2 regions of the Novosphingobium sp. HR1a genome follow, and region 2 is predicted to be linked to the other one. Evidence: riboswitches for the same ligand, from Rfam matches in the RefSeq annotation. Region 2 holds a riboswitch; the other holds the start of a gene.
What was found. Region 2 has a riboswitch for cobalamin ahead of HWN72_RS13660 (HoxN/HupN/NixA family nickel/cobalt transporter). Riboswitches for the same ligand answer to the same signal wherever they lie in the genome.
Positions count from the first base shown of each region.

Region 1: it holds a riboswitch for cobalamin, as region 2 does, so the genes downstream of both, HWN72_RS21030 (DUF1852 domain-containing protein) here and HWN72_RS13660 (HoxN/HupN/NixA family nickel/cobalt transporter) in region 2, are expected to answer to the same signal.

Region 1 is NZ_JABXWS010000077.1:81,108-91,605, forward strand. Features, by position in the region: gene HWN72_RS21020 (DUF4198 domain-containing protein) at 1-264, shown strand, start outside; gene HWN72_RS21025 (hypothetical protein) at 375-836, opposite strand; cobalamin riboswitch at 1,304-1,526, shown strand; gene HWN72_RS21030 (DUF1852 domain-containing protein) at 1,923-2,921, shown strand; gene HWN72_RS21035 (methionine synthase) at 2,948-3,976, shown strand; gene HWN72_RS21040 (acyl-CoA thioesterase) at 4,157-4,564, shown strand; gene acnD (Fe/S-dependent 2-methylisocitrate dehydratase AcnD) at 4,658-7,288, shown strand; gene prpF (2-methylaconitate cis-trans isomerase PrpF) at 7,288-8,484, shown strand; gene HWN72_RS21055 (hypothetical protein) at 8,481-8,786, shown strand; gene prpC (2-methylcitrate synthase) at 8,783-9,940, shown strand; gene prpB (methylisocitrate lyase) at 9,950-10,498, shown strand, end outside.
Region 2 is NZ_JABXWS010000051.1:13,930-24,427, forward strand. Features, by position in the region: gene HWN72_RS13605 (hypothetical protein) at 1-1,137, opposite strand, end outside; gene ubiB (2-polyprenylphenol 6-hydroxylase) at 1,104-2,681, opposite strand; gene HWN72_RS13615 (class I SAM-dependent methyltransferase) at 2,826-3,596, opposite strand; gene HWN72_RS13620 (hypothetical protein) at 3,728-4,066, shown strand; gene HWN72_RS13625 (DUF4870 domain-containing protein) at 4,128-4,502, shown strand; gene HWN72_RS13630 (DUF1294 domain-containing protein) at 4,499-4,786, opposite strand; gene HWN72_RS13635 (MAPEG family protein) at 4,783-5,208, opposite strand; gene HWN72_RS13640 (hypothetical protein) at 5,260-5,784, opposite strand; gene HWN72_RS13645 (ribonucleotide-diphosphate reductase subunit beta) at 5,951-7,000, opposite strand; gene HWN72_RS13650 (sigma-70 family RNA polymerase sigma factor) at 7,213-7,884, opposite strand; gene HWN72_RS13655 (nuclear transport factor 2 family protein) at 7,924-8,127, shown strand; cobalamin riboswitch at 8,194-8,437, shown strand; gene HWN72_RS13660 (HoxN/HupN/NixA family nickel/cobalt transporter) at 8,624-9,676, shown strand; gene HWN72_RS13665 (flagellin) at 9,862-10,498, opposite strand, start outside.

The DNA.
Region 1 (10,498 bases), on a different contig from region 2:
CTGCTGGGGCAGAAGCTGAAGTACAAGGTTCTCTTCCAGGGGCAGCCGGTGGCCGGGGCCCATCTCATCGCTGACTTCGTGAATGACCCGGACGCGAAGGAGGTCGTGACCGGCACCGACGGCACCGTAACGCTCGTCGTGCGTAACCAAGGCCTCAATGTCATTCATGCCGTCTATAACGGACCTAGCGACAACCCGACCAAGTACCGCAATGTCGAACTCACGGCGACGCTCAGCTTCACGCTGGAACACAAGCCGGAATGATACTTGCGTCCGGCCGCTCGACCGTCATGGTCGGGCGGTTGGATCTCGTTTGCGTGCTTACCGGCGACAACCAGTGAGCATGGAGAATGTGGCATTGCGAGACGCTGGCGTCAGTGGCCATCCTTGCCCAGACGCGCATCTTCTTCGCGCCAGTCGCAAATGACCTGAGGAGCGCCCAGCAGGCGCTCAACCTGCGATACCGAATAGGTCGGCACCGATACGATCTGCCCCTTACGGATACTCACGGATCCACTGGGGGTAAGACGACCGTCCTTGGTCCAGCGCACGCGTTCCTTGTTGGTGAGCGGCAGCACCGCAAGAAGTTCCTTAGGCGTAAGCGGTCGTTTGGCCAGTTCGACCAGACGGCCCATCAGATCAGCCAGATCGACTGAATCGGGTCCGCAGTCAGGCGCCAAGATGACGAACGCCTCGTTCAGCGCACGCCACTCGATCCGCGCACGCGGCCAGAACGCGGCACGTACGAAACGCTTCGCCTGCCCCCTTCGCAAACCCAAGGCAACATGATCCTCAAAACATCGCCCGAAGGACAGTCGCCATCCATCGCCGTCCACGCGCCAGCGCAGTTCTGCAGATATGCGGGCGAGACGAGAGTGTGCAGGCGCGTACCCACAGTAACCGCCATGGGGGGACAGTTGCATTGCGGCAGACATGGCAGTCGAACGAACCCTTGACGGAGAAGACCCGCACGTCGTTGAGCGGCGGCCTGATGCCCGGTCACCTGCACGGCGTCCCCGGTCACGTCTGCTCCATGGACTTGAGGATCACCGCTGTGACGGCGAACCTGCTTGAGCATTTCCAGATCTTGCCAATCAGCAATGCCGCAGCGGCGACCGCGATGTTCAGATCAAGAAACCATCATAGTTTTGCAGGTTCTCGAGGAGCTTTCCAGCCTTTCCTCACGTGTACCGCTCCTCGGCCAAGTACGAGCGCGGACTGCGTCGCTGACGGAATAGCCTCACATCGAAACCATCATATAAAGATATCTTTATATGATGGTTGACAGTTGGCTGGCGATGGTGTTGAGAGAGCGTGTCGAGGTTCCCCGCTTCAGGCATGACGGCGGGGCTAAGACGGGAAGCCGGTGGTGCCCTTCGGGGCAGAGTCCGGCGCTGCCCCCGCAACTGTAAGTGGCGAGTGGCGGTTCCATTTCGTGTCACTGAGCCTTGCACAAGGCTCGGGAAGGCCGGAACCGCCGCAATGACCCGCAAGCCAGGAGACCTGCCTTCGGCGCCATAACGTTCCTCGGACGGGGGTTCCTCCGGTGGATCGCGCTTGAAGCGTGGCCCGCAGTCTATCCGCCGTGTGGGCCGCTCCTACTTTGCGCGTTCTTCCTTCGATCCTTCCGCCCGGCCAAAGCAGGTGATCGGTCGATGTTTGCAATCCTGTCCCGCCCCTTCGCAAATCGACGAATGCGCCCGCGCGCCGTGTCATCGGGCTGAGCCCCGCCTGACGCGGCGCGCCGCAAATCCAGACCCATTCCCGAACCACAACGACGGACGGCGTTCGCGCCGGACCGCAGGACACCGTGCATGCCCGCAACACACGCCAACCCGACATTCCCACGCCCTCGCCTCACCCGTATCGCTTCCGGCGCGCCGCTGGCGCCCACGATCAGGCGATCTTCAGGACAACCGGCCATGACAGACGACGATCTCACATTCTCCATCAGCAGCATTCGCTTCGACGAGAATTATCGCCCCTCCGACAACACGCGGATCACGACGAACTTCGCCAATCTGGCCAGAGGCGAGCACCGCCAGGAAAACCTGCAGGCTGCCCTCAGGATGATCGACAACCGCTGCAACGATCTGGCGGATTGGGACAATCCCGAGGGTGACCGCTACCGGGTCGAGCTCGATATCGTCTCGGTCGAGATGCATGTTGCTGCGGGCGATGGCGGCGATGCCTTCCCGATGATCGAGATCCTGAAGCCGAGCATCATCGACCGAAAGACCGATACGTGCATCGCCGGGATCGCCGGGAACAATTTCTCGTCCTACGTGCGCGATTACGACTTCAGCGTGCTGCTGGCCGAGCATAACAAGGGACGGTCTACGTTCGCGACGCCGGAGGGCTTCGGCGATCTGCACGGCAACCTGTTCCGGCACTTCCTGGCCTCGCCTACATACCGGGACAATTTCGCGAAGCCTCCGGTCATCTGCCTGAGTGTCTCGAGCAGCCAGACCTACCATCGCACGGAAAACCGCCACCCGATCCTGGGGATCGAGTACCGGCAGAGCGCGTTCTCCTCCACCGACGAATACTTCGCGAAGATGGGCCTGCAGGCGCGCTACTTCATGCCTCGGGGCAGTGTCGCGCCGATGGCGTTCTATTTCACCGGCGATCTGGCAAGCGATTACACCAGCCTCGAACTGATCGGCACGATCAGCACGATGGAATCGTTCCAGAGGATCTACCGGCCCGAAATCTACAACGCCAATTCGGCTGCGGGGAAATGCTTCCGGCCCAGCCTGAACCATCAGGACTTCTCGTCCACCCGGATCGTCTACGACCGCGAAGAGCGCAGCCGCCTCGCCATCGAGCAGGGCCGGTTTGCGCAAGAGCACTTCATCCGGCCGTACCAGGCCGATCTGGACCGCTGGTCCGCCGGCTACGCCGCCAGCCACATCCTTTGACAAGACAGCACACAAGGTCATCCAACATGAAAACACTGTTGCCCACTTTGACCGCTGGCAGTCTGCCCAAGCCCTCTTGGCTGGCCGAGCCCGAGAAACTCTGGTCGCCCTGGAAGCTGGAAGGCGAGGAACTGGTCGCCGGCAAGCACGATGCGCTGCGCCTGGCCGTGGACGATCAGCGGCAGGCCGGGATCGACATCGTCGGCGATGGCGAACAGACCCGCCAGCACTTCGTTACGACATTCATCGAGCACCTGAGCGGCGTCGATTTCGAGAAGCGTGAGACGGTCAGGATCCGCAATCGCTACGATGCGAGCGTGCCTACGGTCGTCGGCGCGGTCGCCCGCCCGCAGCCGGTCTTCGTCGATGATGCCCGGTATCTGCGCACGCAGACCGATCAGCCCATCAAATGGACGCTGCCCGGCCCGATGACGATGATCGATACGCTCTACGATGCCCATTACCGCAGCCGGGAAAAGCTGGCCTGGGAATTCGCCACGATCCTCAACCAGGAGGCCAGGGAACTGGAGGCGGCAGGCATCGACATTATCCAGTTCGACGAGCCCGCGTTCAACGTCTTCTTCGAAGAGGCCAACGACTGGGGGATCGCCACGCTGGAGAGGGCTGCCGAAGGGCTGAAATGCGAAACGGCGGTCCACATCTGCTACGGGTACGGCATCAAGGCGAACACCGACTGGAAGAAGACCCTGGGGGCGGAATGGCGGCAGTACGAACAGACCTTCCCGAATCTCCAAAAGTCGAAGATCGATATCGTATCGCTAGAATGCCATCACTCGCGGGTTCCGTTGGACCTCATCGAACTGATCCGCGGGAAGAAGGTCATGGTCGGGGCCATCGATGTGGCCAGCGACACCATCGAAACGCCCGAAGAGGTGGCCGATACCCTGCGCAGGGCCCTGCAGTTCGTGGAAGCTGACAAGCTCTACCCGTCCACCAACTGCGGCATGGCCCCGCTGCCCCGCGCCGTGGCTCGAGGCAAACTGAACGCGCTTGGCGCTGGCGCGCGGATCGTCAGAGAGGAACTCGCCGGCTGAACGAGCCGCAGGGCTCGTCCGGGAACCGGACGGGCTCTGACAAGGCTCCTTGGCGTTGGACCCACTACGAATTCGCAACATTCGCGGGTTTGCACGGAAGGCCTTCGCAACCTTCCCGCTTTCAGGGGTTTGTCCCGCGCCCGGCGCGTGGTTGGCTGTCTTCGCAAAGGAGATACCACCATGCCCACTGCCCATGCCCTGCCCGCGGACACCCCATCGACCCGGCTGTGCGAAATGGTCTTTCCCGAACAGGCCAACCACTATGGCACGCTGTTCGGTGGCACTGCGCTCAGCCTGCTGGGCAAGGCTGCCTTCATCGCCGCAAGCCGCCATGCCCGCGCGGCGGTGGTGATGCGAACCTCGGAAAAGATCGAGTTCCGCCACCCGGTCCGAGTCGGACAACTCGTCGAACTGCACGCCTACGTCGTGCGCGAAGGGTGCTCGTCGCTGACGGTCGAAGTGGAGATGACCGCCGAGGGGCTCATCAGCGGCGAACGCTCGCTCGCGGTAAAAGGCCGTTTCGAGATGGTCTGCGTCGACGAGCACGGCAAGTCACGCCCCATCCGTCAGAACGCGGCCGCAGCCTGAATTCGCAAAGTTTGCAGATTTGCAGAAATCCGTCCGCAAGTCTTCGCCTTTTCAGCCATTTTCACAGGCGGCGGCGCTGCCGATAAGAGGCCCATGAACCACGCCTATCGCAAGCCCTTCCCTGGAACGTCAGCTGGAACCGCCGTCGATTATTTCGACACGCGCGCCGCCGTCGAGGGCATCCGCCCCGGCGCTTATAGCGGCCTTCCCTACGTTTCCCGGGTGCTCGCCGAGCAGTTGGTGCGCCGCTGTGATCCGGCGCTGCTGAGCGATGCGCTGACCCAGATTGTCGAGCGCAAGCGCTATCTCGACTTCCCCTGGTATCCCGCGCGCGTCGTATGCCACGACATCCTCGGCCAGACCGCGCTGGTCGATCTTGCCGGCCTGCGCGACGCCATCGCCGACCAGGGCGGCGATCCGGCCAAGGTCAATCCGGTGGTGCCCACGCAGCTGATCGTCGACCACTCGCTCGCTGTCGAATATGGCGGCTTCGATGCAGCCGCCTTCGACAAGAACCGGGCGGTAGAAGATCGCCGCAACGAAGATCGCTTCCACTTCATCGAATGGACCAAGAGCGCCTTCGAGAACGTCGATGTGATCCCGGCGGGCAACGGCATCATGCACCAGATCAATCTGGAGAAGATGTCGCCCGTCATTCAGGTGCGCGATGGCGTCGCGTTTCCGGATACCTGCGTGGGCACGGACAGCCATACGCCGCACGTCGATGCGCTGGGCGTCATCGCCATCGGCGTCGGCGGGCTGGAAGCCGAGACGGTGATGCTGGGCCGCGCCTCGATGATGCGCCTCCCCGATATCGTTGGCGTGCGCCTCACCGGGCAACGCCAGCCGGGTATAACCGCCACCGACATCGTCCTCGCCATTACCGAGTTCCTGCGCCAGAGCCGCGTCGTCGGCGCATGGATCGAGTTCTTCGGAGAAGGCGCCGACAGCCTCTCGATCGGCGACCGCGCGACAATCTCCAATATGTGCCCGGAATACGGCGCCACCGCTGCGATGTTCCACATCGACAGCCAGACCATCGACTACCTGCTGCTGACGGGCCGCGATCCCGATCATGTCCGGCTGGTCGAGGACTATGCAAAGCTGACCGGCCTTTGGGCCGACGACCTGCGCAATGCCGAATACGAACGGGTGCTGGAGTTCGACCTTTCAACCGTCGTGCGCAACATGGCTGGCCCCTCAAACCCGCACCGCCGCCTGCCGACCTCGGCGCTGGAGGAGCGCGGCATCGCCGTCGATCTCGACAAGGCGGTGGCGCAGGAGCGCGATGGGCTGCTGCCCGATGGCGCCGTCGTGATCGCCGCGATCACCAGCTGCACCAACACCTCCAACCCGCGCAATGTCGTGGCGGCGGGTCTTGTCGCGAAGAAGGCCAATGCGCTGGGCCTCACGCGCAAGCCGTGGGTCAAGACTTCCTTCGCACCCGGATCGAAGGTCGCACGCCTCTATCTGGAGGAATCCGGCCTGCTGCCGGAGCTGGAAGCGCTGGGCTTCGGCATCGTCGCCTATGCCTGCACCACCTGCAACGGCATGTCGGGCGCGCTCGATCCGGCGATCCAGAACGAGATCATCGAACGCGATCTCTACGCCACCGCCGTCCTTTCGGGGAACCGCAACTTCGACGGGCGCATCCACCCTTATGCTAGGCAAGCATTCCTTGCCTCGCCGCCGCTGGTCGTCGCCTATGCGATAGCGGGGACGATACGCTTCGATATCGAGAACGACGTGCTGGGCGTGGTGGATGGCAAGGACATCCGCCTTGCCGACCTGTGGCCCAGCGACGAGGACATCGACGCGATCGTCGCCGCCTCAGTGAAGCCGCAGCAGTTCCGCGACGTCTACGACCCGATGTTCGCGCCACGCGCGCGTGACGAGGCCAGCCCGCTCTACGACTGGCGGCCGCAATCCACCTATATCCGCCGCCCGCCTTATTGGGATACCGAAGGCGTCGGCGCGCTGGCCGCGTTCCCGCGCACGCTCAAGGCCATGCGCCCGCTGGCGATCCTGCCCGACAACATCACCACTGACCACCTCTCGCCCTCGAATGCGATCCTCGCGAGTTCGGCGGCGGGCGAATACCTCGCGCGGATGGGGCTGCCGGAGGAGGACTTCAACTCCTACGCCACGCACCGCGGCGATCACCTGACCGCCATGCGGGCGACCTTCGCCAACCCGCAGCTGGTCAACGAGATGGCGGTGGTGGACGGCGCGGTGAAAAAGGGCTCTCTCGCCCGCGTCGAGCCCGACGGCAAAGTGACGCGCATGTGGGAAGCGATCGAGACCTATCTGGAGCGCCGCCAACCCCTGATCATCGTGGCAGGGGCCGATTACGGCCAGGGCTCCTCGCGCGACTGGGCGGCCAAGGGCGTGCGGCTGGCGGGCGTAGAAGCCATCGTCGCCGAAGGGTTCGAGCGCATACACCGCACCAACCTGATCGGCATGGGCGTGCTGCCGCTGGAGTTTCAGCCCGGCACCACTCGCCTGACGCTGGGCCTTGATGGCACCGAAACGTATGATGTGGAGGGCGAGCGCCGCCCGCGCGCCACGCTGACGCTGGTGATCCGCCATGCCGACGGTGCGGCGACGCAGGTTCCCGTAACCTGCCGCCTCGATACGGCCGAGGAAGTCTCGATCTACGAAGCGGGCGGCGTGCTGCAGCGCTTTGCCGCCGACTTCCTCGCTTCCGAAGCGGAAACCGTCTGATGGGCCAGATCGCCATTCCGGCCACGTACATGCGCGGCGGCACCAGCAAGGGCGTGTTCTTCCGCCTCGAAGACCTGCCCGAAGCCGCGCGCGTTCCCGGCCAAGCTCGCGACCGCCTGTTCCAGCGCGTGATCGGCAGCCCCGACCCCTACGGCGCCCAGATCGACGGCATGGGCGGCGCGACCTCCAGCACCAGCAAATGCGTGATCCTCTCGCCCAGCACGCGCGAAGGGCACGACGTGGACTACCTCTATGGGCAGGTCTCCATCGACACCGATTTCGTGGACTGGTCTGGCAATTGCGGCAACCTTTCGACCGCCGCCGGGGCTTTCGCGATCCATGCGGGTTATGTCGCAGCCGGACCTGACGGGGTGCGCACCGTGGGCATCTGGCAGGCCAATATCGGCAAGACCATCATCGCGCATGTCCCCGTCAGCGGCGGCGCAGTGCTGGAAACCGGCGACTTCGAGCTGGACGGCGTGACCTTTCCCGCCGCCGAGATCGTGCTGGAATTCGTCGATCCCGCCGATGAGGGTGAGGATGGCGGCGCCATGTTCCCGACTGGCAATCTGGTCGATGAACTCGACGTGCCCGAGGCCCTCGTCGCAGGCGGCAAGCTACGCGCCACGCTCATCAACGCCGGCATCCCGACGATCTTCGTCGATGCCGAAGCCATCGGCTACACCGGCACCGAACTGCGCGAGGCGATCAACACGGACGCCGCCGCGCTGGCGCGGTTCGAGGCGCTGCGCACGATCGGTGCGCTGAAGATGGGTCTCATCAAGACGCCCGAGGAAGCCGCCAGGCGCCAGCACACGCCCAAGATTGCCTTCATCGCCTCGCCGGTGGAATATGTCACGTCCAGCGGCAAGACCGTTGCCGCAGGCGAGATCGACCTGCTCGTCCGGGCCTTGTCGATGGGCAAGCTGCACCATGCGATGATGGGCACCGCATCCGTCGCCATCGCCGCTGCCGCCGCCGTGCCGGGCACGCTGGTCAACCTCGCGGCGGGCGGCGGCAAGCGCCGGTCCGTCACGTTCGGCCACCCCTCGGGCACCCTGCGCGTCGGGGCGGAAGCCCGGCAGGTGGACGGCCAGTGGACCGTCGCACGCGCGATCATGAGCCGCAGCGCCCGCATCCTCATGGAAGGCAGCGTTCGCGTGCCTGCCGACGTTCTCGAAGGAGGTGCGAAATGATCTCCAACCGTCCCGAGAAGGGTCTCGATCTGCTGGGCGCGATGGTCAGCGCCGCCGCCGATCGTGCTTCGGCTCATCTGCCCGGCACGATCCGCTGCGCCCGGTGCGAACAGGTCCAGTTGAACGAGGGCTTCTCCACACCCGACGTCGATCTCGAGACCTGGTCGGTCAGCGCTGACCATCAGGCGATCGTCGTCTCCGTCTTCGCCACCGCGCCGCAGGACGGCGGCGGGCGCACCATGGCCGCCAGCGGCCGCTTCACTTTCACCACGCTCACGCACAAACGGGAATACGCCGCATGAACGCCGAGACTCCCTTCAAGCCCAAGAAGTCCGTCGCCCTCTCGGGCGTCGCTGCAGGCAACACCGCGCTGTGCACCGTCGGCAAGACCGGCAACGACCTGCACTATCGCGGCTACGACATCCTCGAATTCGCGGAAACCGCCGAGTTCGAGGAGATCGCCCATCTGCTGGTCCATGGCGAACTGCCGACCGCGCCGCAGCTTGTCGCCTACAAGGCCAAGCTGAAGGGCCTGCGGGGCCTGCCCCACTCGGTGAAATCGGCGCTGGAAGCGATCCCCGCCGCCGCACATCCAATGGACGTGATGCGCTCGGGCGTCTCGGCGCTGGGCTGCGTGCTGCCCGAGACCCACGACCACAACCTGCCCGACGCGCGCGACATTGCCGACCGGCTGATGGCCTCGCTCGGCTCGATCCTGCTCTACTGGTATCACTTCACACACCACGGTCGCCGGATCGAGGTGGAAACGGGCGACGACAGCATCGGCGGCCATTTCCTCCACCTGCTGCACGGCAGACCCGCACCGGAAAGCTGGGTGCGCGCGATGCACACCTCGCTGATCCTCTATGCCGAGCATGAGTTCAACGCCTCGACCTTCACTGCGCGCGTCATCGCGGGCACCGGCTCTGACATGTATTCCTGCATCGCCGGCGCCATCGGCGCGCTGCGCGGTCCCAAGCACGGCGGCGCCAACGAAGTCGCCTACGAGATCCAGAAGCGCTACGCGACCGCCGACGAGGCCGAGGCCGACATCCGTCGCCGGGTGGAGGCCAAGGAAGTGGTGATCGGCTTCGGCCACCCGGTCTACACGATCTCCGACCCGCGCAACGTCGTCATCAAGCGCGTCGCCAAGGACCTTGCCGACGAAGCCGGTGCCCAGCGCCAGTTTGCGGTGGCCGAGCGGATCGAAAGCGTGATGTGGGACGCCAAGTCGATGTTCCCCAACCTCGACTGGTTCTCTGCGGTATCCTACAACCTGATGGGCGTGCCGACTGCGATGTTCACCCCGCTCTTCGTGATCGCCCGCACCTCGGGCTGGGCCGCGCATGTGATCGAGCAGCGCGTGGACAATAAGATCATCCGCCCCTCGGCCAACTACACTGGCCCCGAGAACCTGACTTTCGTGCCGCTTGCCCAGCGCAGCGAAGCGGCCTGAGGAGAACCCATGCCCTACCTTCTCGCTGACGACCTTCCCACCGAACCCGCCGGCAAGCGCTTCCGCGCCGCGCTGGAGCGGCCTGGCATCTATCGCCTGCCCGGCGCGCACAACGGCCAGGCCGCGATCCAGGCCCGCAATGCCGGGTTCGATGGCTTGTACCTCTCGGGCGCGGCGATGACCGCCTCGATGGGTCTGCCCGACCTTGGCATCATCACCGTGGACGAAGTCGCCTTCTTCATCCGCCAGATCGTGCGCTCCTCCGGCCTGCCGCTGCTGGTCGACGGCGACACCGGCTATGGCGAGGCGCTCAACGTCATGCACATGGTCCGCACCTTCGAGGAAGCCGGCGCGGGCGCGGTCCATCTGGAGGACCAGATCCTGCCCAAGAAGTGCGGGCACCTCAACGGCAAGGCGCTCGTCTCCCCCACCGACATGGCCGCCAAAGTCGCCGCCGCCAAGAAGGCGAGCCGCGACATCGTGATCGTCGCGCGCACCGATGCCGCCGGGGTCGAAGGCTTCGATGCGGCGCTGGAACGCGCGAGGATCTACGTCGAG
Region 2 (10,498 bases):
AGCGACCAGTTGCATCACCGCGCGCGGAGCAAAGACCAGCCCGGCGAACATGACCGGGGCGATCATCGCCCCCCAGTAGAAGTTGTCCCACCGCCCGACGAGCATGAACGCAAGCCCGTATCCGGCGCAAAGCAGGAACCCGACCAGCCCCGAGCGACTGCGCCAGCCGAGCCAGCCGAAAGTCATCAGCACCACCGCAGGACCCGCGAGAAAGTGCGGAAGCCAGCGCAAATTGCTCGACTGCACCACATTGACCAGCCAGCCCGCCATGCCGCGCATGACCAGCCATGCCGGGCCGTGCGGGTCGCTCGGCAGCACGTCCCTCGCGATGATCGAGAGGTGCCAGGCGAGCCCCGCGAAGAATACCGCGATCAGCAGGGCCCACGCCGCGCTTTCGCGCCAGTTGCGGTTCCACAGCGCGAAAGCGGCCATGAGTAGCACGTAAGGCAGCGTCAGTTCACGAATCGCCAGCGCCAGCGCGGCGCAGAGGAAGGCCGCGATCCAGCGCCCGCCCTGTCCCTCCCGGCCGATCCGGTGCAGGCCGAAGGACAGCGCGATCAGTCCCCCCGCCCACAATTCATGCAACGGAAAATAGTGCCGGTTGAGCTGCAGAGAGGCACCCACGAATACCATAGCGGCACCCAGACGCTGCACACGGCCGCCATCGTCCGTGTCTTCGCCCAGACGGCGCCACCACACCGCGATGATCGCCAACATCAGCGCCATCGCCGCAGCCATCTGCCCGCGCTCGCCGAGCATCGCGTCGATATAGGCCAGCGTCGGCAGGCGCACCGCGATGCCGGGGTTGACCGGATAATTGCGCGCCCTCTGCTCGGGCACGATGAAGTCGTAGTAGTTCTCGCCTTTCTGGATGCGGGCGATGGCGACCTCGTACAGCGCGAGGTCCTCGTCATAGGGCTTGTCCGGGGTGATGACGGCCTGGCCCCCCGCGTCCACCGGCCCTTCGACCGCACCCTCCCACGGCGAGCGATTGCCCGGCTTGTTGGTCGGCGCGATCATCGAGGCGACCAGCACCAGCGCCAGCAGCGCCAGCGCCAGCCGGGCAAGTCCGGGCGAGAGCCGCGCGAAGCGGCCCCTGTCCGTCAGTTCAGAAGAGTCCAGTACGTCAGTGCCCACGCCGCCGCGCCCCCTAGGATTGCGGCCAGAGCATAGCCACCCCAGTGGTTACTTTCGCGTTTACGGCGCTCCCAGATCAGCTCCACCTCCGGCAGCGGGGCCTGTTCCGGCGCGCCGCCCTTGGGCGGGAAGCGGTCCTCGATCCGGCGAACCAGCGCGGGCAGGCGCATCAGCGTCTCGATATCCTCGCGCACCCGGTCGACGATCACCGCCTCGGGGCCGAGTTCATCGCGGATCCAGTCCTTTACGAAAGGCGCCGCGACGTCCCACATGTTGATCTCGGGATCGAGCGCGGTGGCCAGACCCTCGACCATCACCATGGTCTTCTGCAGCAGCAGCAGGTGGGGCTGCACCGCCATGTCGAAATCGCGGGTGATCGCGAAGAGCCCGTCGAGCATCTGCCCGACCGACAGCTCCGACACCGGCTTGCCGCGCATCGGTTCGCCCACGGCACGCAGCGCGGTCGCGAATTCCTCGACCGTGTGATAGCTGGGGACGTACTGCGCCTCGAAGTGGATTTCGGCGACGCGGCGGTAATTGCCGGTGGTCAGGCCGTAGAGGATTTCCGCCAGCCACAGCCGCGCCTGACGGTTGATCCGGCCCATGATGCCGAAGTCGATCGCGACGATCGTGGTATGGCCGTTCTCGCCATTGGGCGCCCCCTGCACGAACAGGTTGCCCTGGTGCATGTCGGCATGGAAAAACCCGCAGGAGATCGCCTGCGTAAGAAAAGTCAGTACCAGCCTGCGCGCGAGCTTGGGCATGTCGTGCCCCGCCTCGCGCAGCGCCGCGAGGTTGCTCATCTTGATGCCGTCGATCCATTCGACCGTCAGCACCGAACCGTTGGTGCGGTCCCAGTCGATGTCGGGGACGCGGTAATCCTCGATCCCCTTCATCGCATCGGCGAGTTCGGAGGCCGAAGCGGCTTCGCGGCGAAGATCGAACTCGCGCTGGGTCCAGCGCTTGAGGTTCGCGATCACGGCACGCGGACGCAACCGCGCCGCCTCGTTGCCAAGCGCCTCGAGATGAGCGGCGGCCCATTCATAAGTCTCGACGTCGTGCGCGAACTGCTCGCGGATGCCGGGACGCAGCACCTTGACGGCGACGTCGCGCCCGTCCGGCGTAACCGCGCGGTGGACCTGCGCGATCGAGGCGGCGCCTACCGGAGTTTCCTCGATCGAGGCGAAGATGCGCTCGAGCGGGCGGCCGAAGGTGCTCTCGATCTGCGCGCGGATCGCCGCGAAGGGCACGGGCGGCAAGCTGTCCTGCAAGGTCAGCAGGTTGTGCGCAGGACCTTCGCCGACGAGGTCGGGCCGGGTGGCGAGCGCCTGCCCCAGCTTGATCGCGGCGGGGCCGATCTCCTGGAAGGCGCCGGCATAGTCGGGCTCGGCCGGCTGGCGCGTGCCGAAGCGCGCGATCCGGCACAGGCGCTTGACCGGCGCCGGGGCATTGCGGTCGTTCTCGATCCCGCGCAGCGCCCCATGGCGCGCGAGGACGCGGCCCCACTTGAGGAGACGCGCGATGTGGACGGGGGTGGTGGTCACTTCTCCCCTCCCGCTTGCGGGAGGGGGCGGGCGCGTCCGAACGCAAGGTCGGCGCCAGCGCCCACCCCGCTGCGACTAGGCAGCAAGCTGCCAAGTCTCACTGCCCCTCCCGCAAGCGGGAGGGGGGAAGCTGCGAAAATCATCTCAGACCTTCCAGCCCGAATGGATCGCGACGAGGCCGCCGAGGATCGGCTCGACCTTGGTATGCTTGAACCCGGCCTTGCGCACCATGCCTTCGAACTCGGGCATCGGCGGGAAACGGCGGATCGATTCGATCAGGTAGCGGTACGATTCCGCGTCCCCGGCGATCATCGAGCCGATCTTCGGGACCAGCTTGTGCGAATAGGCGTCGTAGACTTCCTTGAAGCCCGGCCACTCCGTGGTCGAGAATTCGAGACAGAAGAAGCGGCCGCCGAACTTGAGCACGCGGTGCGCCTCGGCCAGCGCCTTGTCGATGTGGGTGACGTTGCGGATGCCGAAGGCGATCGTGTAGGCGTCGAAGAAGTGGGCGGGGAAGCTCAGTTCCTCGGCATTCTGGCGCGACCACACCAGCGTGTCGATGCCGCGCTCCATGGCGCGCTCGATGCCGACGTCGAGCATGTCCTGGTTGATGTCCGAGACGGTGACCACCGCGCCCTCGGCTTCCATGCGAAAGGCGATGTCGCCCGTACCGCCCGCCATGTCGAGGATCTGCTCATCGGGCCGCGGACGCACGCGGCGCACGAACTTGTCCTTCCACAAGCGGTGCATGCCCACCGACATGGCATCGTTCATCACGTCGTATTTGCGCGCGACGGAGGAGAAGACGGCGCCGACGCGGCTTTCCTTGTCCTCGGCCGCGACGTCTTCATAGCCGAAGGAAACGGTTTCGCTGCCGGTTTCGGGGCCGGCCTGGCCACTGATTTCGCTGCTCATGGCGCAGTCCTCTAAACGGCCGGGCGCGCCTGCGCCACCGCTTTTACCGCAAGGATGTGACGGGATTCGTCATGCACAGGCGCCGCCGCCTGCGGCATTCTTGTCCGCGTCCCCATTCCCGGAGAAACGCGATGGCCGAAATGTCCCTCCAGCCCACCTTCAGCCTCGCGCCCGAGAAGCTGTGGCAGGCGATCAATCCCTGGACCTGGACGTTCGAGGGCTCGCAGGTCGGGCTGGTCAACGTCAACATCGGCGAAACCAGGTACCCCGAGACCGAGCGCGCGATCCTCGATGAAGTCGGCAGTTACGGCCGCCAACTGGGCCGGATCGGCGATGCCCTGGAAGTGCTGATCGCCCATTTCGACACGGCCCGGCTCTCCGAGGCGGAGCGCGACGCATTGAGGATCCTTGAAGGCGACCTCGCCAAGATCCGCCGCGTCAAGGCGCGCGAACGGAAGAAGTCGCAGTGAACTTGCCAGCCCGGCCCAATGGAGGCACCCTCCCTTCAGGGGAAAACAGGAGGAAGAACCAATGACCGACTTCGACCCAAGACCCGCGAGTTCGGCGCCCAAGTCGGGTTTCGACTTCAACCAGCCGACGATCATAAACCTGCTCTATCTCGCATCCTACGTGACCGGAGTGACGGGCATCGTCGGCGTCGTGCTCGCCTATGCCTGGCGCGGGGACGCGAAGGCCGCATGGGAGGTGTCGCACTACGAATATGCGATCCGCACGTTCTGGCTGTTCTTCCTCGGCATGGTGGTAGGCACGATCCTGACGCTCGTGCTGATCGGCATCCCGATCCTGATCGCGGTGTCGGTTCTGGTGATCGTGCGCTGCGTGATGAGTATCCTCAACGCGCAGAAGCAGGTGCCGATGCCCAATCCGGGCAGCTGGCTGGTTTAGAACGCCCCGTACGCAAGGTACGCCAGACCCGCCGCCTGCACCGCGGCGATGGTGTGGAGCTGAGCGACGAAGGGTTGCTTGCGCGTCTTGTGCCGGAAGGCCCGGCGCCCAGCATAAGCGCCGGGCGTCCCGCCCGCGAGCGCGAGAAGCAGCAGCCGCGATTCCGGGATACGCCGTTCTCCCCGCCGCGCGCGGGCCTTGTCGATGCCGAAAGCAGCGAAGGCGACGAGGTTGAGCCCCGCCGCCAGCACCCACAGAACGTCCGTCAAATTCAGGCCGGTCACAGGCGGGCGAAGATCGACACCGCAAGGTTGATCCACAAGGCGAGCGTGAACAGCATGCCCAGAACGAAGGCCCCGCCCCGGTGCGCCGGGTTATTGTAGGTCATGTGGATCAGGCTCTGCACCACCCGCGCGGCGACGTAGCCCCAGGCGAAGATCAGCGTCCAGCGTCCCACGACCGCCACCACGAAAGCGGTGAGGCAGGCGGCGTAGAACAGCGTCGGCAGTTCGAACAGGTTGTCATAGTGCCGCACCGCCGCGCGGGCGCTTTCGGGCTCGGGCGGGCCGATGTGCGCACGGTAGTAGTCGGGATCCATCGACTTGATGATACCGGTGCGGGCGACCGCCATGCGCACGAAAGCCACGAACGTCAGCGCGACCACCACCAGCATCGGCAGGAAAATTAGGGTCGGGTTATGGGACATGCGGCGGCCTCCTTCATGATGGTTCCGCGTAAGGGAGCGGGAATCGCCCGGTCAGTTACTGGGCGTTGCAGCCCTATCCGGCGCTACGTCCGCAGGCGCAGCGGCCTCCGGTTCGTCCTGTTCGTCCGGGAGCGGACCACCCTCGGGGCCCAGCTTCTCCCAGTCCTCGTCGGCATCGGTCGGCGGCGGAGGCGGAGCGGAGGCGACGATCGGTTCGGGCTTGAGCCGGGATTTCGGGGTGCGGCTGGCGTAATGATCGGCGCCGTCCTTACTGAAGGCATAGACTTGCGTGAACGGCACACGGTACTCGGCCGTCCCGTCCGAGACGACCACTTCGTTACCGGCGAGGCGTTCAACGGTGCCGATGGCGAAGCCGTCGTCATCGACGAGCGGAAGTCCGTGGACGAGTTCTTCGCGGGACACATTGCGCACGGTGACCGCGTTCTCGTCAAGCAGGGCGCGCTTGCCCGCCTTGCTGTCGGCGGAGACGGGAGCCGACGTCTGGGCGAGCGCCGGCGGGGCGGTGATTGCAGGAGCGAGCGCAAGCGCGCTCAGCAGCAGCATAGTACGGGGCAAGACCGTTTCTCCGGACAGAATTCTCAGGAGAAATGCGCATGAAGCAAGCCGGTTGCCAAGAGCTACCCGCTGCGGGAGGCCGGAAACATCCGGCGAAATACGAGGAATGAGCCCCAATCCGGCGGGAATGGAGGAAAAATTGCCCCCATTCCCGATCCGATACGACTTACTCCGCCGCCACTTCGCCGAACAGGCCGGGCTCAGAACCATCGTCCACCAGCGGCTCGTCGTTCGCGCGCACCTTCTTGCGCGAGTCGAAGTTGGCCCACACGGTGTTCCAGTCGCCGCGGGTGGCGCCCTTCGAATATTCCGTCGAACGGGTCTCGAAGAAGTTGGCGTGCTCGACGCCGTTGAGCAGCGGCTGCAACCAGGGCAGCGGGTGATCCTCGATCAGGTAGATCGGCTTCATGCCCAGCTGGCCAAGGCGCCAATCGGCGATGTAGCGGATGTACTTCTTGATATCCTTGGGCGTCATGCCCGGCACCGGGCCCAGCTCGAACGCCAGGTCGATGAAGTTGTCCTCGAGACGGATCGTGGTCTGGCACTGATCGGCGATATCGTCCTTCACCGCCTTGGTGAGGCAGCCACGCTCTTCGCAGAAGGCGTGGAATAGCTTGATGATGCCTTCGCAGTGCAGCGATTCGTCACGCACCGACCACGAGACGATCTGGCCCATGCCCTTCATCTTGTTGAAGCGCGGGAAGTTCATCAGCATCGCGAAGCTGGCGAACAGCTGCACGCCCTCGGTGAAGCCGCCGAACATCGCCAGTGTGCGGGCGATGTCCTCGTCGTTGTCGACGCCGAATTTCTGCAGGTAGTCGTGCTTGTCCTTGAGTTCCGAGTACTCAAGGAACGCGCCGTACTCGCTCTCGGGCATGCCGATGGTGTCGAGCAGGTGCGAATAGGCCGCGATGTGCACCGTCTCCATGTTGGAGAAGGCGGTGAGCATCATCTTGATCTCGGTCGGCTTGAAGACGCGCGCGTACTTCTCATGGTAGCAGTCCTGCACTTCCACGTCGGCCTGCGTGAAGAAGCGGAAGATCTGGGTGAGCAGGTTGCGCTCATGATCCGAGATGTTCTGCACCCAGTCGCGGCAGTCCTCGCCCAGAGGCACTTCCTCGGGCAGCCAGTGGACCTGCTGCTGGATCTTCCAGTAGTCGTAAGCCCAGGGATATTCGAAGGGCTTGTAGGTCTTGCGGGCTTCGAGAAGGGACATGGGCGGCTCCGGTGGATCGTCTGAAATTGCGTTCGCCCACAACGCTTTCACGCTTGGGCGGAAAGGCCAGAGATAGGCAAGATCGCGCGCAAATCGAGTGCGTGAATCATCTTCCCACAGGAATATGTGGGGGCAAGGAAAAAGTGCAGCCCCAAGGGGTTGTGGGTGTGATTAATTTCGCCGCCCTCGCATGAATCCCCGGATTGTGCCGGTCAGAGGACTTCGGCGACGCCTTTCAGGCTCTCTCGCGGCTTGTCGATCGCCTGCGCTTTCAGCTGATGCACGCGCGGGATCGAAACTTGCAAGACCTCGGCGATCTCGGCGAGGTTCAGTTCCTCCACGAAGTAGAGCTGCACGATCAGCTTGAGCCGGTCCGGCAGGTCGGTGATCGCCGCGATGACCGCGCCGCGCATCTCGGCGTCGACCAGCATCGCGAAGCTGTCAGGCGTTTCCGTCGCGAAAGTCATCCACTGGTCGGAATAGACCTCATCGATCGGCTCGAAACGCATCGGGCGGGCAGCATCCTGCAGCGAGACCAACTCACCCTCGCCCATGCCCATCGCCTGCGCCAGTTCGTCAGGCCGGGGATCGCGGCCGAGCCAGCCCCGAAGCTGCGTCTCCTTGTGCGCCAGCATGCGGCGGCGCTCGGACGTGCCGCGCGTGCCCTGCACGTTGCGGCGCACAAGATCGACCATCGCCCCCCGCACCCGCATCTTGGCATAGGCGGCGAAGCCGTCCTCGGTCGGCAGATCGTGTTTCTGCGCGCATTCGGTGAGCGCGACGAGGCCGACCTCCACCAGATCCTCCAGTTCGATCCCCGGACGCCCGGTGCCGTGAACGTGCCAAGCCGGCCACTTGACCATCGGCAGGAAGCGGCGGACCACGAAGCCCTCTCGCGCACTTGGGACGACCTGTTCGCCACGATGGACGCGATGGTCTTTTTCGCCATGCCAGGCGCGATCCAGGTTTCGGGCGACACCGCCGAGGGCCGCTGCCACGTACGCGAGATCGCCCGGATCGAGGGCAAGGTGATGAAATTCGCCGCCCGCTACTTCGACGACCTCGTCCGCCACGACGGCCGCTGGCGCTTCGCCCGGCGCACATACGCGATGAACATCGCCGAATAGCCCCCTCTTGCGGCGGAGCAGGCGCGCGATTAGGAAGGCCGCGCCGAAGCGTTCACCTTGAGCATTTCGGCGAAAGATCGCGCCGGTGCCCCGCAAGGGGCTTAAAAGGGAACGCGGTGAGGATGTTCTCATCCGAATCCGGGGCTGTCCCTGCAACTGTAAGTGGCGAGCGCGATGCATAGGCCGGTGCCCCGAAGGTGGTCGCCGGCAGCCACTGGGCCGGACGCTGCGACATGCGAGGCCACGGGAAGGCCATGCATCAAGCGATGACCCGCGAGCCAGGAGACCTGCCTGCGTCCGGTCGCTCTTGCCTTGGTCCAGGGGATGGCCGCGGCACGGTAACTTCCGTCTGAGCGACGCAACGTGCGGCGGGGGCCGCATCGGCGCGAGGGACGCCGGGCGCTGCCGCGTCCGTCCGGGGCCTCCCGTGCCGACCGCGCCGAGTGCGCGGCACGCCCCCGTCAGGTCGCTGACGCGAAGACGGATCAGAACGCCGATGTCGCCCGCGAAAACCTCTCTCAAGAGCCGGATAACCGTGCTCTTTTTTCTGCTCGTCGCCGCCAACCTGGTCGTCTGGGGCTGGGCGTTCAGCCTGTTCCACGCCAGCCCGGTGATGCTGGGCACCGCCCTCCTCGCCTGGAGCCTCGGCCTGCGCCACGCGGTGGACGCCGACCACATCGCCGCCATCGACAACGTCACTCGCAAGTTGATGCAGGAAGGCCAGCGCCCGATCACCGTGGGCCTTTGGTTTGCGCTCGGCCATTCCGCCATCGTCCTGATCGCCGCGACCACCATCGCGCTGGCAGCAGGCACTCTCGATGATTTCGAGGCATTCGGCCGTTCGGGCGGGGTGATCGCGACGATCATTTCCGCCTGCTTCCTGTTCCTGATCGCGATCATGAATCTCGCGATCCTGCGCGGGGTCTGGCAACGCTTCGTCGAGGTGCGGCGCGGCGGGACCTATGCCGAGGAAGACCTCGACATGCTGCTCGCCGGACGCGGGCTGATCGCGCGAATCCTGCGCCCCGTGTTCCGGCTGGTGCGCCATGCCTGGCACATGGCGCCGCTCGGCTTCCTGTTCGGCCTCGGTTTCGACACCGCCACCGAAGTCGCCATCCTCGGCCTCTCGGGCGCGCATGCGGCGGACGGCGTTTCGCTGGGGTCGGTGCTGGTGTTCCCGGTGCTGTTCGCGGCGGGCATGGCCCTGCTCGACACCGCCGACGGCGTCATCATGCTGGGGGCCTACGAATGGGCCTTCGTCAAGCCGATCCGCAAGCTCTACTACAACATCGTCATCACCGCGATCTCGGCCATGGTGGCGCTGGTGATCGGCTCGATCCAGACCGCCGCGCTGCTGTCGGACAAATTCGGGCTGGAGGGCGGCGTGTGGTCCGGGGCGGCCTCGCTTTCGGAGCAGTTCAACACGCTGGGCTTCCTGATCGTCGGCCTGTTCGTGGTGTGCTGGTTGCTGAGCTGGGCCGTGTACCGCTGGGGCGGTCTGGACACGGTGGAAGTGGGGGCGGCGGCCAGCCCACCCCGCTGCGACTAGGGCGTAAACGAGCAAGTCTCGCCCCCCTCCCGCTTGCGGGAGGGCAATCCCTTTCTGCTCCCCTCCCGCTTGCGGGAGGGGCTGGGGGTGGGTCTTTTACCACGCAAGAAAGCCCGGCGGTCATGGGGAACCACCGGGCTTTCCGAACCTTCCGGGATAGGAAGGTTCTATATTTCAGTCCGTTATCAGCGCAGCAGCGAGAGGACGTTCTGCTGGCTCTGGTTGGCCTGTGCGAGCATCGCGGTGGATGCCTGGCTGAGGATCTGCGCCTTGGCCATCGCGGTGGTTTCGGCCGAGTAGTCGGCGTCCTCGATACGGCTGCGGGCGTCGGACAAGTTGGTGGTGGTGTTGGTCAGGTTGTTGATCGCCGATTCGAGGCGGTTCTGGCCGGCACCCAGCGAGGCGCGGGTGGCGTTGACGTCCGACAGCGCGGCATCGACGTTGGTAAGCGTGGTCGCCGCCTTCGTGGCGTCGGTCACGTCGAGGGCGGTCGCCGAAACCTTGGTGCCGTCGATCGCCTTGGAGGTCAGCCCGACCTGCTGGCCGCCCTGCGAACCGGTCTGGATGTTGAAGGTGAGGTCGGCGCCGGCGGTGGTCGAGATCAGCGTGTTGCCGTTGAACTTGGCCTGCGTGAAGCTGTCGTTGATCTGCGTGGTCAGCGCCGAGACTTCCTGCTGCATCGCCGCGCGGTCCGAGGTCTGGTAAGTGCCCGAGGCCGACTGGATCGCCAGTTCGCGCACGCGCTGCAGCATGTTGCCGACTTCCGACAGCGTGCCTTCGGCGGTCTGGGCCAGCGAGATGCCGTCGTTGGCGTTGCGGATG